One region of the Pseudomonas sp. GGS8 genome, then DNA from elsewhere that is predicted to be linked to it. Evidence: predicted binding sites of a transcription regulator. Region 1 holds the regulator's gene; each other region holds the start of a gene.
What was found. Region 1 encodes FliA, which starts transcription of late flagellar genes. Its sites were predicted from a motif close to CTAAAGTTTNNNNNNNNNNNGCCGNTAA; they were not measured.
Positions count from the first base shown of each region.

Region 1 (4,191 bases):
TGGCCATGAGTACGAGCTTGAGCAGGTTGCTTTCAACTTCGGTGACCAGTTGGGTCACACGCTTGATCACCTGACCGGTGAGGTCCTGGTAATCCTGGGCCAGCAGAATGTCGTTGAGGTTGCTCGACACGACGCGGTTGTCTTCACTGCTGCGTGTCAGGAAACCGTCGACCCGCCGGGCCAACTCGCGGAACTCTTCAGCCCCGACTTCGCGGCGCATGAACCGTCCCCAATCCGTGCTCAGCGCCTGAGCTTCGTCGCTCAGGCTGTTGATCAGCGGCGTGGCGTTCTCCACCAGGTCCATGGTGCGGTTGGCCGCGGCCTCGGTCAGCTTGACCACATAGGACAGGCGCTCGGTGGCATCCGTGATCTGAGACACTTCCTCGGCTTGCGGCATGTGCGGGTCAATCTGGAAATTGACGATCGCGCTATGCAGCTCGCGGGTGAGCTTGCCCACTTCCTGATACAGGCCACGGTCACGGGTCTGGTTGAGCTCATGGATCAGTTGCACAGCGTCGCCGAACCTGCCCTTTTCAAGGCTTTCGACCAGTTCGACCGCGTGTTTTTTCAGGGTCGACTCAAAATCGCCCTTTGAAGATTCGATATGCTCCATAGCTCCCCCGTGGCGCAGTTTCTCAACCGATGCGTTCGAAAATCTTCTCGATTTTTTCTTTCAACGCCTGGGCCGTGAAGGGTTTGACCACATAGCCGTTAACACCGGCCTGGGCCGCTTCGATGATCTGCTCGCGCTTGGCTTCAGCGGTCACCATCAGCACCGGCAGATGCTTGAGCCTTTCATCGGCGCGCACCGCACGAAGCAGGTCGATGCCGGTCATCCCGGGCATGTTCCAGTCGGTCACCAGAAAATCGAAGTTACCGCTTTGCAGCATCGGCAACCCGGTCAATCCGTCATCGGCCTCGGCGGTGTTGGTGAACCCAAGGTCACGCAACAGGTTTTTTATGATCCGCCGCATCGTTGAGAAGTCATCAACGATGAGGATTTTCATGTTCTTGTCCAATTCGACCTCCAAGCAGTCTTAAACGCGCCCAGCACCTGGGCGCGCCATTTCAATCAATCCGGCAAAGCACTCAATGACTGTCTGGAGCACAACAGATCGAGACCGGTACGGTTCAACACCACACCAGCTCCATTCGCAGTGTCCCCACACTGCCTTCAGCGCGCTCGCCACTCCCCCAAACGCCCCCGCAAACGGGCCGCGCACTGGCTGTGTAACTGGCTGACCCGAGATTCACTGACCCCCAGGACCTCACCGATTTCCTTGAGATTCAACTCTTCGTCGTAGTACAGCGCCAACACCAGTCGCTCACGCTCCGGCAAATTGGCAATCGCGTCCGCCAGCGCCGCCTGGAAGCGTTCATCTTCCAGATCGCGTGACGGCTCGAGATGAGCACTCGCGCCATCCTCATGCAGCCCTTCGTGTTCGCCGTCCTGCAACAGATCGTCGAAGCTGAATAACCGGCTGCCCAGGGTGTCGTTCAAAATCCCGTAATAATCGTCGAGACTCAATTGGAGTTCGGCCGCAACTTCGTGATCTTTAGCGTCACGGCCGGTTTTAGCTTCAATCGAGCGAATCGCGTCGCTGACCATGCGGGTATTGCGGTGGACCGAACGTGGCGCCCAGTCCCCCTTGCGCACTTCATCGAGCATCGCGCCGCGGATTCGAATACCCGCGTACGTCTCGAAACTCGCGCCTTTGCTGGCGTCATATTTGGTTGATACTTCTAGCAGGCCGATCATCCCGGCCTGAATCAGGTCTTCGACCTGGACACTGGCCGGCAGACGCGCCAGCAAGTGGTAGGCAATGCGTTTGACCAGTGGCGCGTAACGCTCGATCAGCTCGTACTGCGCGTCACGTGCCGACTGCTTGTAGAGGTTGTAACCGCTGGCTGTCATAACACGGGTCCTGCCGTTTGTTGCACGAGGCGCTCGACGAAAAACTCCAGGTGCCCACGCGGGTTGGCCGGCAGCGGCCAGGTATCGACTTTCTGCGCAATGGCCTTGAACGCCAGGGCGCACTTGGAGCGTGGGAAAGCTTCATACACCGCGCGTTGCTTCTGTACCGCCTTGCGCACGCTTTCGTCGTAAGGCACTGCGCCGACGTACTGTAAGGCGACGTCAAGGAAGCGATCCGTGACCTTGGTCAATTTGGCGAACAGGTTGCGGCCTTCCTGCGGGCTCTGCGCCATGTTGGCCAGGACGCGGAATCGGTTCATGCCGTAGTCGCGGTTAAGCAATTTGATCAGCGCGTAGGCGTCGGTGATCGAGGTCGGCTCGTCACACACCACCAGCAAGACTTCCTGCGCGGCGCGCACGAAGCTGACTACTGAGTCACCAATGCCCGCAGCGGTGTCGATCACCAATACGTCGAGGTTGTCGCCGATGTCGCTGAACGCCTGAATCAGGCCGGCATGCTGGGCCGGGCTCAGATGAACCATGCTCTGGGTGCCGGAGGCGGCCGGGACGATGCGGATACCGCCAGGCCCTTGCAATAACACGTCACGCAGCTCACAGCGACCTTCGATCACGTCGGCCAGCGTGCGTTTGGGTGTCAGTCCCAACAGAACGTCGACGTTCGCCAGCCCCAGATCGGCATCCAGCAGCATGACGCGCCGGCCGAGCTCAGCTAGAGCCAGGGACAAGTTCACTGACACGTTAGTCTTCCCGACGCCACCTTTGCCGCCGGTCACCGCGATCACCTGTACGGGATGCATGCTGCCCATGTTATTTCTTTACCTTGTCTTACTTAGACGGAGGCCACATTACTGGCTGCGCGTTCACCATCGGAACAATGCATGGCAGACCATCGATGTAGGTACAAAAAATGTTCATTAATACCTCAGCCAACCTGCTTGGTCGGGCTGTGGTAAATATCAGCGAACATGTCAGCCATGGCTTCTTCGCTGGGTTCTTCCTGCATTTGCACGCTAACGGCGCGGCTGACCAGTTGATGACGACGCGGCAGATGCAAATCATCCGGGATCCGCGGACCATCGGTCAGGTAAGCCACCGGCAACTCATGACTGATAGCCAGGCTCAACACCTCGCCCAGACTTGCCGTTTCATCCAGTTTAGTCAGGATGCAGCCGGCGAGGCCGCAGCGTTTGTAACTGTGATAAGCGGCGGTTAGAACCTGTTTCTGGCTGGTGGTTGCCAAGACCAGATAATTTTTTGATTTGATGCCGCGCCCGGCCAGGCTTTCGAGCTGCATGCGCAGTGCCGGATCGCTGGCCTGAAGGCCGGCGGTATCGATCAGCACCACGCGTTTGCGCAGCAGCGGCTCCAGCGCCTGCACCAGGGATTGACCCGGGTCGACATGGGTCACCGACACATTGAGGATCCGGCCCAGCGTCTTGAGCTGTTCCTGAGCACCGATGCGATAGCTGTCCATGCTCACCAGCGCGATGTTCTGCGCGCCGTACTTGAGCACATAACGGGCCGCGAGCTTGGCCAGCGTGGTGGTCTTGCCCATGCCGGCCGGGCCGACCATGGCAATCACGCCGCCCTCCTCCAATGGCTCGACTTCCGGGGTGGTGATCATCCGAGCCAAGTGCGCGAGCAACATACGCCAGGCCTGACGAGGCTCTTCAATGTCGGTAATCAGCGCCAACAGATCGCGTGACAACGGGCCGGACAGGCCGATGCGTTGCAGGCGACGCCAGAGGTTGGCCTGGGCCGGACGGCTGCCTTGCAGCTGATTCCACGCCAAAGAACCAAGCTGCACTTCCATCAGTTCACGCAGGCTGTTGAGTTCGAAACGCATCGAGTCGAACGCACGCGGATCGACGCCGGTCGCTGCGGCAGGCGCAGGTGCCGGGCGCCGAGGCTCGGCCAGCGTCGGTTCGATCAGCGGCTCGGCGGCGGTCAGCGGCAGGCCGGCGAACAATTGGCGATTGGTGGTGTTGTCGCTCTCGCCATTGCCACGCAGGCTCAGTTCGGCCTGGGCGGTGACGATCCGCGACTGGGTCTTGCGCAGCTCGTCCTCGAGTTCCATGTTCGGAACACGCGGGGCCAGCGCCGACAATTTGTAATCCAGGGCAGCCGTCAGCTCGACACCGCCGGCGATCCGGCGATTGCCAATAATGGCGGCATCAGCGCCCAGCTCATCACGAACCAGTTTCATGGCCTGACGCATATCGGCGGCGAAAAAACGCTTAACTTGCATAAACCAC
Region 1 is NZ_JALJWF010000001.1:3,652,726-3,656,916, reverse strand. It holds gene J3D54_RS16525 (protein phosphatase CheZ) at 1-613, opposite strand, end outside; gene J3D54_RS16520 (chemotaxis response regulator CheY) at 636-1,007, opposite strand; gene fliA (RNA polymerase sigma factor FliA) at 1,175-1,915, opposite strand; gene fleN (flagellar synthesis regulator FleN) at 1,912-2,742, opposite strand; gene flhF (flagellar biosynthesis protein FlhF) at 2,859-4,184, opposite strand.

Region 2 (4,191 bases), 1.5 Mb from region 1:
GACCGATGCCCATCAGGCCCATTTTCGGCAGACCGAACATGCCGGTGATCAATGCATAGTTGAGCAGGAAGTTGGCCACGGTGCCGCCGAGGCTGATGACCATCACCGGCGTCGCCCGGCCGATGGCGCTGGTGAAGCCGCGCAGCGCCATGAAACTCAGGTAGCCGGGCAGGGCGAACGGCAGGATCAACAGAAACTGGCCCGCTGCCTGAACGTTGGTTTCGGTCTGGCCGAACAACAGCAACACCGGTTTGAGGTTCCACAGCAGCAGACCCGCCACCAGCGCCATCAACCAGGCCAGCCATAACCCGGCCTGGGTCAGCCGCGCCGCGCCGATGATGTCGCCCGCGCCCTGACGGATCGCCACCAGGGTGCCCACCGCCGCGATCACGCCGATGCAGAAAATCGACACGAACGAATACGTCGCCGCGCCCAGACCGCCGCCGGCCAGCGCCTCGGGACTCAGGCGCGCCATCATCAAGGTGTCGGTGAGGACCATCAACATGTGCGCCAACTGCGAGGCAATCAACGGCCCCGCCAGCCGCAGGATGGCCCAGAGTTCAATACGCGCTGGATGCTGCATGGTCATCACGCTCTATTGTCAGAGAGAACAGGAAGCGTCGATTCTCGGCGCTCTGCGGGGTTTCCACAAAGGGATAAAAAGGATGGGTGGCATGATTAAAACTCATGCTAAGGACTTTCTGATAAGTTGAGGCAACCGCGCTATAGGAGCTTTCCCAATGTCTCGTCGTCTTCCTCCTTTGTATGCCCTTCGAGCATTCGAAGCGGCGGCGCGGCATAGCTCGTTTACCCGCGCCGCCGAGGAGTTGTCGATCACGCAAAGTGCGGTCAGCCGGCACATTCGTACGCTTGAAGAGCATTTCGCCTGTCGCCTGTTCCATCGCAGCGGGCGCAACCTGCAACTGACCGAATCGGCGCGGCTGGTCCTGCCCGGCATTCGCGAAGGCTTCACCGCCCTTGAACGAGCCTGCAATACCCTGCGTGCCGAAGACGACATCTTGCGCATGAAAGCCCCGTCGACCCTGACCATGCGCTGGCTGTTGGCGCGGCTCAGCCGTTTTCGGCACCTGCGACCGGGGAACGAGGTGCAATTGACCAGCGCCTGGATGGACGTCGATACGGTGGACTTCAACCACGAACCCTTCGACTGTGCCGTCATTCTCAGCAACGGGCGTTTTCCACCGGACTGGGAGACGACTTTGCTGTTCCCCGAAGAGCTGATTCCGGTGGGGGCACCGAATCTTCTGAAGGATCAACCATGGGACGTTGCGCGCCTGGCCAGCACGGAACTGCTGCACCCGACGCCGGATCGCCGTGACTGGCGCAACTGGCTGGAGCGCATGGGCCTGACCGATCAAGTCTCGCTTAAGGGCGGGCAGGTGTTCGACACGCTGGAACTGGGCATGATCGCTGCCGCCCGGGGCTACGGCGTGTCCATGGGCGATTTGCTGATGGTATCGGAGGATGTCGCGCAGGGACGTCTGAGTTTGCCGTGGCCGACGGCTGTCGCCAGTGGTGAGCATTATTACCTGGTCTGGCCGAAAACCCGCCCGGGAGGTGAACGTTTGCGTCGGCTCAGCGATTTCCTGCAAGGCGAAGTCCGGGCCATGGAATTGCCGGATGTCGAACGTCTGGGCTGAATCGATGGAACCGCTGCAATGGCGGCCTTGAGCCATATCCCGGTTAATCACTCAAGTATTCGGCTTTGCCGCCGAAAATCTGCTGATGGAACCTTCGTGCCAGGCTCCACGTTTTCCCCACTATCAGAAATTTTGCCGAGTGCGACGGGATCAGGATGATCCGGCTCACTGGGTCAGGAGCTGTCATGTCTCAACCACGTGCTCGGATTGCCTCACAGCTGGGTCTTGCGCTTGCCGTGATACTGGCGGTTGTCATCAGCGGCAGCACCGTGTTTGCCCTGCGCTCGCTGGACGCTGCCAACCTCGCCACCCGGGAAGAGCACCTGGCCAGCGAGGCACGGCTGCTGGCCGATCAGCTGAGCACGTTCCACGGCACGTTGCGTGAAAGTACCCAGCGCCTGAGCGGTTTGTTCGAGAAGCGCTTCAGCGCCGGTTTGAGCGTGCACCCGGATGAGCCGGTGGCCGTGGCGGGCGTGCAGACCCCGGGCCTGCACCTGGGCAGCGAAGTGTTGAATAACAACTTCAAAGAAGTGGACGAGTTCAAGCAAATGACTGCCGGCGTTGCGACGCTGTTCGTGCGCAGCGGCGAAGACTTCATTCGGGTCAGCACCTCTCTGAGCAAACAGGACGGCACCCGGGCCATCGGCACACTGCTGGATCACGCTCACCCGGCTTATGCGCGCTTGATGGCCGGGCAGAGCTACGTCGGTCGCGCCTTGCTCTTCGAACGGTCCTACATGACTCAGTACACCCCCGTACGCGACAGCGGCGGTAAGGTGATTGCCGTGCTGTTCGTGGGATTCGATTACACCGACGCACAGAACGCCCAGTTCGAGAACCTCAAACGCTTCCGCATCGGCCAGACCGGCTCCCTGGCGCTGCTCGATGAGCAGAACAAATGGCTGGTGCCGATCGCCGGTGTGCAAGCGTTGGACGTGGCAGTCCCGGCCATCGTCGGTCTGGCCAAGACACCGGGCAAGGGCGATTTCTGGAGCGACAAGTCGCAAGACTTCTACAGCATTGCCGTGCCGTTCGACGGCGGGCCGTGGTCGGTGGTGGCGAGCATGCCGAAAGCCGAAATCCGCGCGGTGACCTGGAACGTCGGCATTCGCCTGGCCATCGGCAGCCTGCTGGCGATGTTGCTGGCGGTGGGGGCGGCGGTCTGGTTGCTGCGCAGTAAGCTGGCGCCGCTGGGCGATCTGGTGCGTCAGGCCGAAGCCTTGGGCGCCGGTGATTTGGGCGTACGCCTGAACGTGTCGAGCAACGACGAAATCGGTCAGTTGGCCCGCGCCTTCAACCAGATGAGTCAGGCCTTGTCGACCATGGTCGAGCACATTCGTAGAGCCTCGGAAGAGGTCAACAGCCGCGCCCAGGCATTGTCCGGCCTGTCTGGTGGTGCCTATGAAGGGATGGAGCAGCAGTCCGGCGAAATCACCAGCATGGCCGGCGCCGTGGAAGAATTCAGCGCCACTTCGCTGAACATCGCCGACAACATGGGCAACACCCAGCGTCTGGCGCAGGAAAACGCACAGCAAACCCAGATCGGTCGTACGTCGATGGACGAAGCGTCCTCGTCTCTGGAGCAAATCGCCGGTGCGCTGAACAGCACCGCGACAGTGATCAATACTCTAGGTCAGCGTTCCCAGGAAATCGGCGGTATTGTCGGGGTGATTACGGCGATTGCCGAGCAAACCAACCTGCTGGCGCTCAACGCGGCCATCGAAGCCGCCCGCGCCGGTGAGCAAGGCCGTGGGTTTGCAGTGGTGGCCGATGAGGTGCGCAACCTGGCTTCACGCACCCGCCAGGCCACTGATGAGATTTCCGGGATGATTCAAAGCATCCAGCAGGAAACCGGCAACGCCATCAGCACCATGGAGCAGGGCAATGTGTTGATGCAGGAAGGCCTTTCGCGCAACGCCAACGTTGCTTCGGCGCTGGCGCGGATCGACGAGCAAAGCCGCTCGGCCGGTCAACAGTTCGCTGCCATCACCACTGCAACCCAGGAACAAAGCAGCACCGCGACCTTGCTCAGCAGCAATCTGCAAAGCATTGCCCTGGCGAACAGTGAGCAGCGGGAAGTGGTGTCGAACCTGGCGGTGACTGCCAAAGAGCTGGAGAAGCTCGCGGCGGACTTGCGCCATGAGGTTGACCGGTTTCGTTGAGGCGGACGCTTCCGAAACAGCTTTCGCGAGCAAGCTCCACATTTGGATCGGCGGTGAACACAGTACCTGTGAACGCTAGAGATCATGTGGGAGCGAGCTTGCCCGCGAAGGGATCGACTCGATTACGATTTGTCCAAAATCTGAAGATCAACTCCTCATTAATTGTCTTTCTTGGCATTTACCCGCGTTGTTTGCGTTTTTAAGCTTGCTGAAACGTTTCTTCAAGTTTATAAAAATGGCACAACTCCAAGAAAGGCTGCTGCCATGACCCCGCTCAAACTCTTCGTTGCCCTCAGCGCATTGTCCGCTGCTTCCCACGCCATGGCCTGGGATTACGTCCTGCTCGATACCGATAAAGCCGCTCAGAA
Region 2 is NZ_JALJWF010000001.1:2,110,657-2,114,847, forward strand. It holds gene J3D54_RS09295 (NorM family multidrug efflux MATE transporter) at 1-583, opposite strand, end outside; gene J3D54_RS09300 (LysR substrate-binding domain-containing protein) at 741-1,661, shown strand; gene J3D54_RS09305 (methyl-accepting chemotaxis protein) at 1,847-3,823, shown strand; gene J3D54_RS09310 (aldose 1-epimerase family protein) at 4,088-4,191, shown strand, end outside.
Region 2: the regulator FliA is predicted to act here: its motif matches at 1,712-1,739, upstream of J3D54_RS09305 (methyl-accepting chemotaxis protein).

Region 3 (4,191 bases), 2.2 Mb from region 1:
CCTGGATTACGCCGAACGGCATCAGAAGATCATTGCGCGGTTTGGTCGGTTTCCCCATCGCAATGCAGTGTTGGGGCGTGAATCTACGGCTGAGGAGCTGGAGTTTCTCTCTGGGCCAGGATCGCGCTTCTAGCTTGTCGTTGTTGCTGATGCCGCCATCGCGGGCAAGCCCGCTCCCACAGGGTTCGGCGTCGAACTCAAAACTTGTGCACACCACGGAACCTGTGGGAGCGGGCTTGCCCGCGATGAGGCCAGTGAGAGTGCCTTAGATCCGGAAACTACCCACCAACTGCTTCAACCGCGCCGCCTGCTGTTCAAGATCCGCACATGCACGCAAAGTCGACTGCAAGTTCTCCACACCTTCCTGGTTCAGCGTGTTGATCTCGGTGATGTCGACGTTGATCGACTCCACCACGGCGGTCTGTTCCTCGGTCGCGGTAGCTACCGACTGGTTCATCCCGTCGATTTCACCGATGCGCTGCGTCACACTGCTCAGGCGCTCGCCGGCCTGGTTGGCGATGCCGACGCTGCTTTCGCTCTGGCGCTGGCTGTCGGTCATGGTGCTGACCGCTTCCCGGGCGCCGACTTGCAGCTCCTCGATCATCTTCTGCACTTGCTGCGCCGAATCCTGAGTGCGGTGGGCGAGGTTGCGTACTTCGTCGGCCACCACGGCAAAACCACGGCCGGCTTCACCGGCACGGGCCGCTTCGATGGCGGCGTTGAGGGCCAGCAGGTTGGTCTGTTGCGAGATGCTGGTGATCACCTCAAGAATCTGCCCGATGTTCACCGTGTTGCTGTTCAGGGTTTCGATGTTGCCGCACGAATCGCTGATTTTTGCCGACAGCTGGTGCATCGCGGCGATGGTTTTATCCACAACTTGCTGACCGTCTTCGGCCAGGCTGCGCGCGTCGCTTGAATGTTGCGAGGCGAGGGCGGCGTTCTGGGCGATTTCCTGGGCGGCGGCACCGAGCTGGTTGATCGCTGCCGCGACGCTGCTGGTGCGCGACGCCTGCTGATCGGAGTTGAACATCGACGAGTTCGAGGCTGCCACTACGCGCAAGGCAACTTCGTTGACCTGACCGGTAGCCGAAGAGACTTCGCGGATCGAGGTGTGGATACGCTCGACGAAACGGTTGAACGAGGTGCCCAGTGCACCGAATTCATCTTGGCCGTGAATGGTCAGGCGTTTGGTCAGGTCGCCCTCGCCCTCGGCGATGTCATGCATGGCACGGCCCATGATCAGCAACGGCTGCATCAGCACGCGGATCAACATGCTCAGCAGCGCGATGATGATGACCACGGCGATGACCATGGCGATGATTGCCGAGGTGCGGAACTCGCTGAGCATCGAGAATGCTGTTTCCTGATCCAGCACCAGCGCCACGTACCAGTCGGCCGACGGTACACCGTTAACGTGGGTGAATGAGATGAACTGGGTTTTGCCGTTCAGTTCGACTTCCTTCAAGCCCGGGCTGACTTTCGGCGCGCCGTTGGGGTAGGCGTCGGTCAGGCTCTTGAGCACCAGTTTGCTGTCCGGATGGATCAGGATCTTGCCGTCGGCGCTGACAATGAACGCATGGCCATGACCACCGAAGTTCAGCGAGTTGATGATTGTGCTGACGCTGGACAGGTCGATGTCCGCACCGGCGACGCCAATCATCTGGTTCTGGTGCTTCACCGGCGTGGCCACGGTGATTACCAGTTTTCCCGATGACGCCGCGATGTAGGGTTCGGTGACGATGGTCTGTTGCGCGTTGTCGGCCGCCTTGTACCAGCCACGGGCGCGCGGATCATAGTCCGCGGCGCGGTTGCCGGTCGGGACCGAGAACATCACGCCATCGGTGCCGCCGAAGTAGCTCAACTGGAAGTTGCCGGTGTAGGCCGGCAGGTCGATGGCGCGCTTGAGGTTGGCCTGGGCACTGCCATCCATGGCGATCTGCTGGGACAGTGATTGCAGCAATTGGATGCGGCTTTCCAGCCAGGTCTGGATGTTGCTGGTGGTCAGGCTGCCGAGTTCCTGCATCGAGGACTCGGTGCTGCTACGTAGGGTTTGTCGCTGGCGGTAATCGTTGAACAGGATGAAACAGGCGAATGCCACGGCCACCACGAGAGCGGCTGCCAACAAGATCTTGTGGCTGAATTTCATGTTTCTAGTCATTAAATGATCTACCGCGCAGTGGCTGGTCAACAAGGGGGCGTCAATTTGCCACAGTCGAGGGCTTGGCGCTGCTTTTATGTCGACTGGCCAGCGCCAAAGATTAGGTGGGTTTTGACGAAAACCGACGAAATACTCAACGACGCGAGAAAGTGGCTGATTTATCGGTAAAAGGCGGACGAGTGGCCTAATAAATAGCCGGACGGTCGGGGAACCAGATTAGGGTTTTCTCTTCTAAGCTTCTGGTTGGCAACATGCCACCCCTCTTCCGTTCCAGGAGTTACACCATGTCGCTGCGTTCTATCGCCTTGCTCTCGTTCTGCGTGTTGTTGGCCGCATGCAGCAAGATCAATCAGGAAAATTACTCGAAGCTGTCGACCGGCATGCCCAAGGCCGAGGTTGAAACCTTGCTGGGCAAACCCGCCGACTGCTCGGGCGCACTCGGCATGTCCAGCTGCACCTGGGGCGACAAAAACAGCTTTATCAGCGTGCAGTATGCCGGTGACAAAGTGCTGATGTTTTCGGGCCAAGGCCTGAAGTAAACCGGGGCTTTTCGCCCACGGGAGAAAAAAATAATGAAGCGGTTCCTGATCGTTCTTTTTGCCGGCCTGGTATTGGCCGGCTGCGCCTCTTCTGGCGTAGATCCGTTGGCGCCCAAGACCGTCAACAGCGTCAACCTCAAGCGCTACCAGGGAACCTGGTACGAATTGGCGCGTTTGCCGGTGTATTTCCAGCGCAACTGTGCGCAATCCGAAGCCCATTACAGTCTTAAGCCTGACGGTGAGATGGCGGTGCTCAACCGCTGTCTGACCTCGGAATGGCAATGGGAAGAGGCCAAGGGCAAGGCTTATCCACAGGTGCCTGGCAAGGCCGACAAACTGTGGGTCGAATTCGATACCTGGTTCTCGCGACTGATACCCGGTGTGTCGAAGGGAGAATACTGGGTGTTGTACGTCAGCGATGATTACAAGACCGCGATTGTTGGCGACCCGAGTCGCCATCACCTCTGGCTGCTGTCACGGACCCCAACGGTCAATGGCGTGGCGCGTGAAGAACTGCTGAGCAGGGCGCGTCAGCAGGGGTATGACACGACACGGCTGATCTGGCGTACGTCGGATAGCAAGATGGCCAAGACCTCGAACTAACGGTCATCGAAGAGCAAAAACGATGGGAGCGAGCCTGCTCGCGATAGCGGAATGTCAGTCAACATTTCTGTTGAATCTGACGGTCCTATCGCGAGCAGGCTCGCTCCCACATTTTTTGCGTCAGCCCAAGATATCGCGCAGGACTTGGGTGAATGCCCGATTGCTCTCTTCTTCGCCGGCATGCCGCCCATCGCGCACGACCCACTGGCCATTGACCAGCACATCTCGCACCTGGCGATCGCCACCGGCAAATAACCAACGATTGAGAATCCCGTCGCCACTGGCGGTTGCCAGGTACGGATCGTTGCCGTCGAGCACCAACCAATCCGCGCGCTTGCCGACTTCCAGGGCTCCGATCGACTGGCCCAACGCCTGGGCGCCGCCATCCAGTGCCGCGTCGTACAGCGTGCGGCCGACCATCGGCTGATTCGCGCCATACAAACGATTACGCCGCTGATCACGCAGACGCTGGCCGTATTCCAGCCAGCGCAATTCCTCCACCACGCTCAACGACACATGGCTGTCGGAACCGATGCCCATGCGCCCGCCCTGCGCCAGGAAGTCCACCGCCGGGAAAATTCCGTCGCCGAGGTTGGCTTCCGTGGTCAGGCACAGGCCGGCGATGGCGCGGCTCTTGGCCATGAGCGTGACTTCTTCCGGGTTGGCGTGAGTGGCGTGGACCAGGCACCAGCGTTGATCGACTTCGGTGTTTTCGTACAGCCATTGCAGCGGACGGCGACCGCTCCAGCTCAGGCAGTCATCGACCTCCTTCTGCTGTTCGGCGATGTGAATGTGCACTGGGCACTGCTTGTCGCTGGCCGTCAGTACTTCGCTGATCTGCTGCGGTGTGACCGCGCGTAATGAGTGGAAACACAGGCCGAGCGACTGCGC
Region 3 is NZ_JALJWF010000001.1:1,483,753-1,487,943, reverse strand. It holds gene J3D54_RS06495 (DUF924 family protein) at 1-133, shown strand, start outside; gene J3D54_RS06490 (methyl-accepting chemotaxis protein) at 266-2,158, opposite strand; gene J3D54_RS06485 (hypothetical protein) at 2,443-2,697, shown strand; gene J3D54_RS06480 (lipocalin family protein) at 2,731-3,300, shown strand; gene J3D54_RS06475 (formimidoylglutamate deiminase) at 3,421-4,191, opposite strand, start outside.
Region 3: the regulator FliA is predicted to act here: its motif matches at 2,235-2,262, upstream of J3D54_RS06490 (methyl-accepting chemotaxis protein).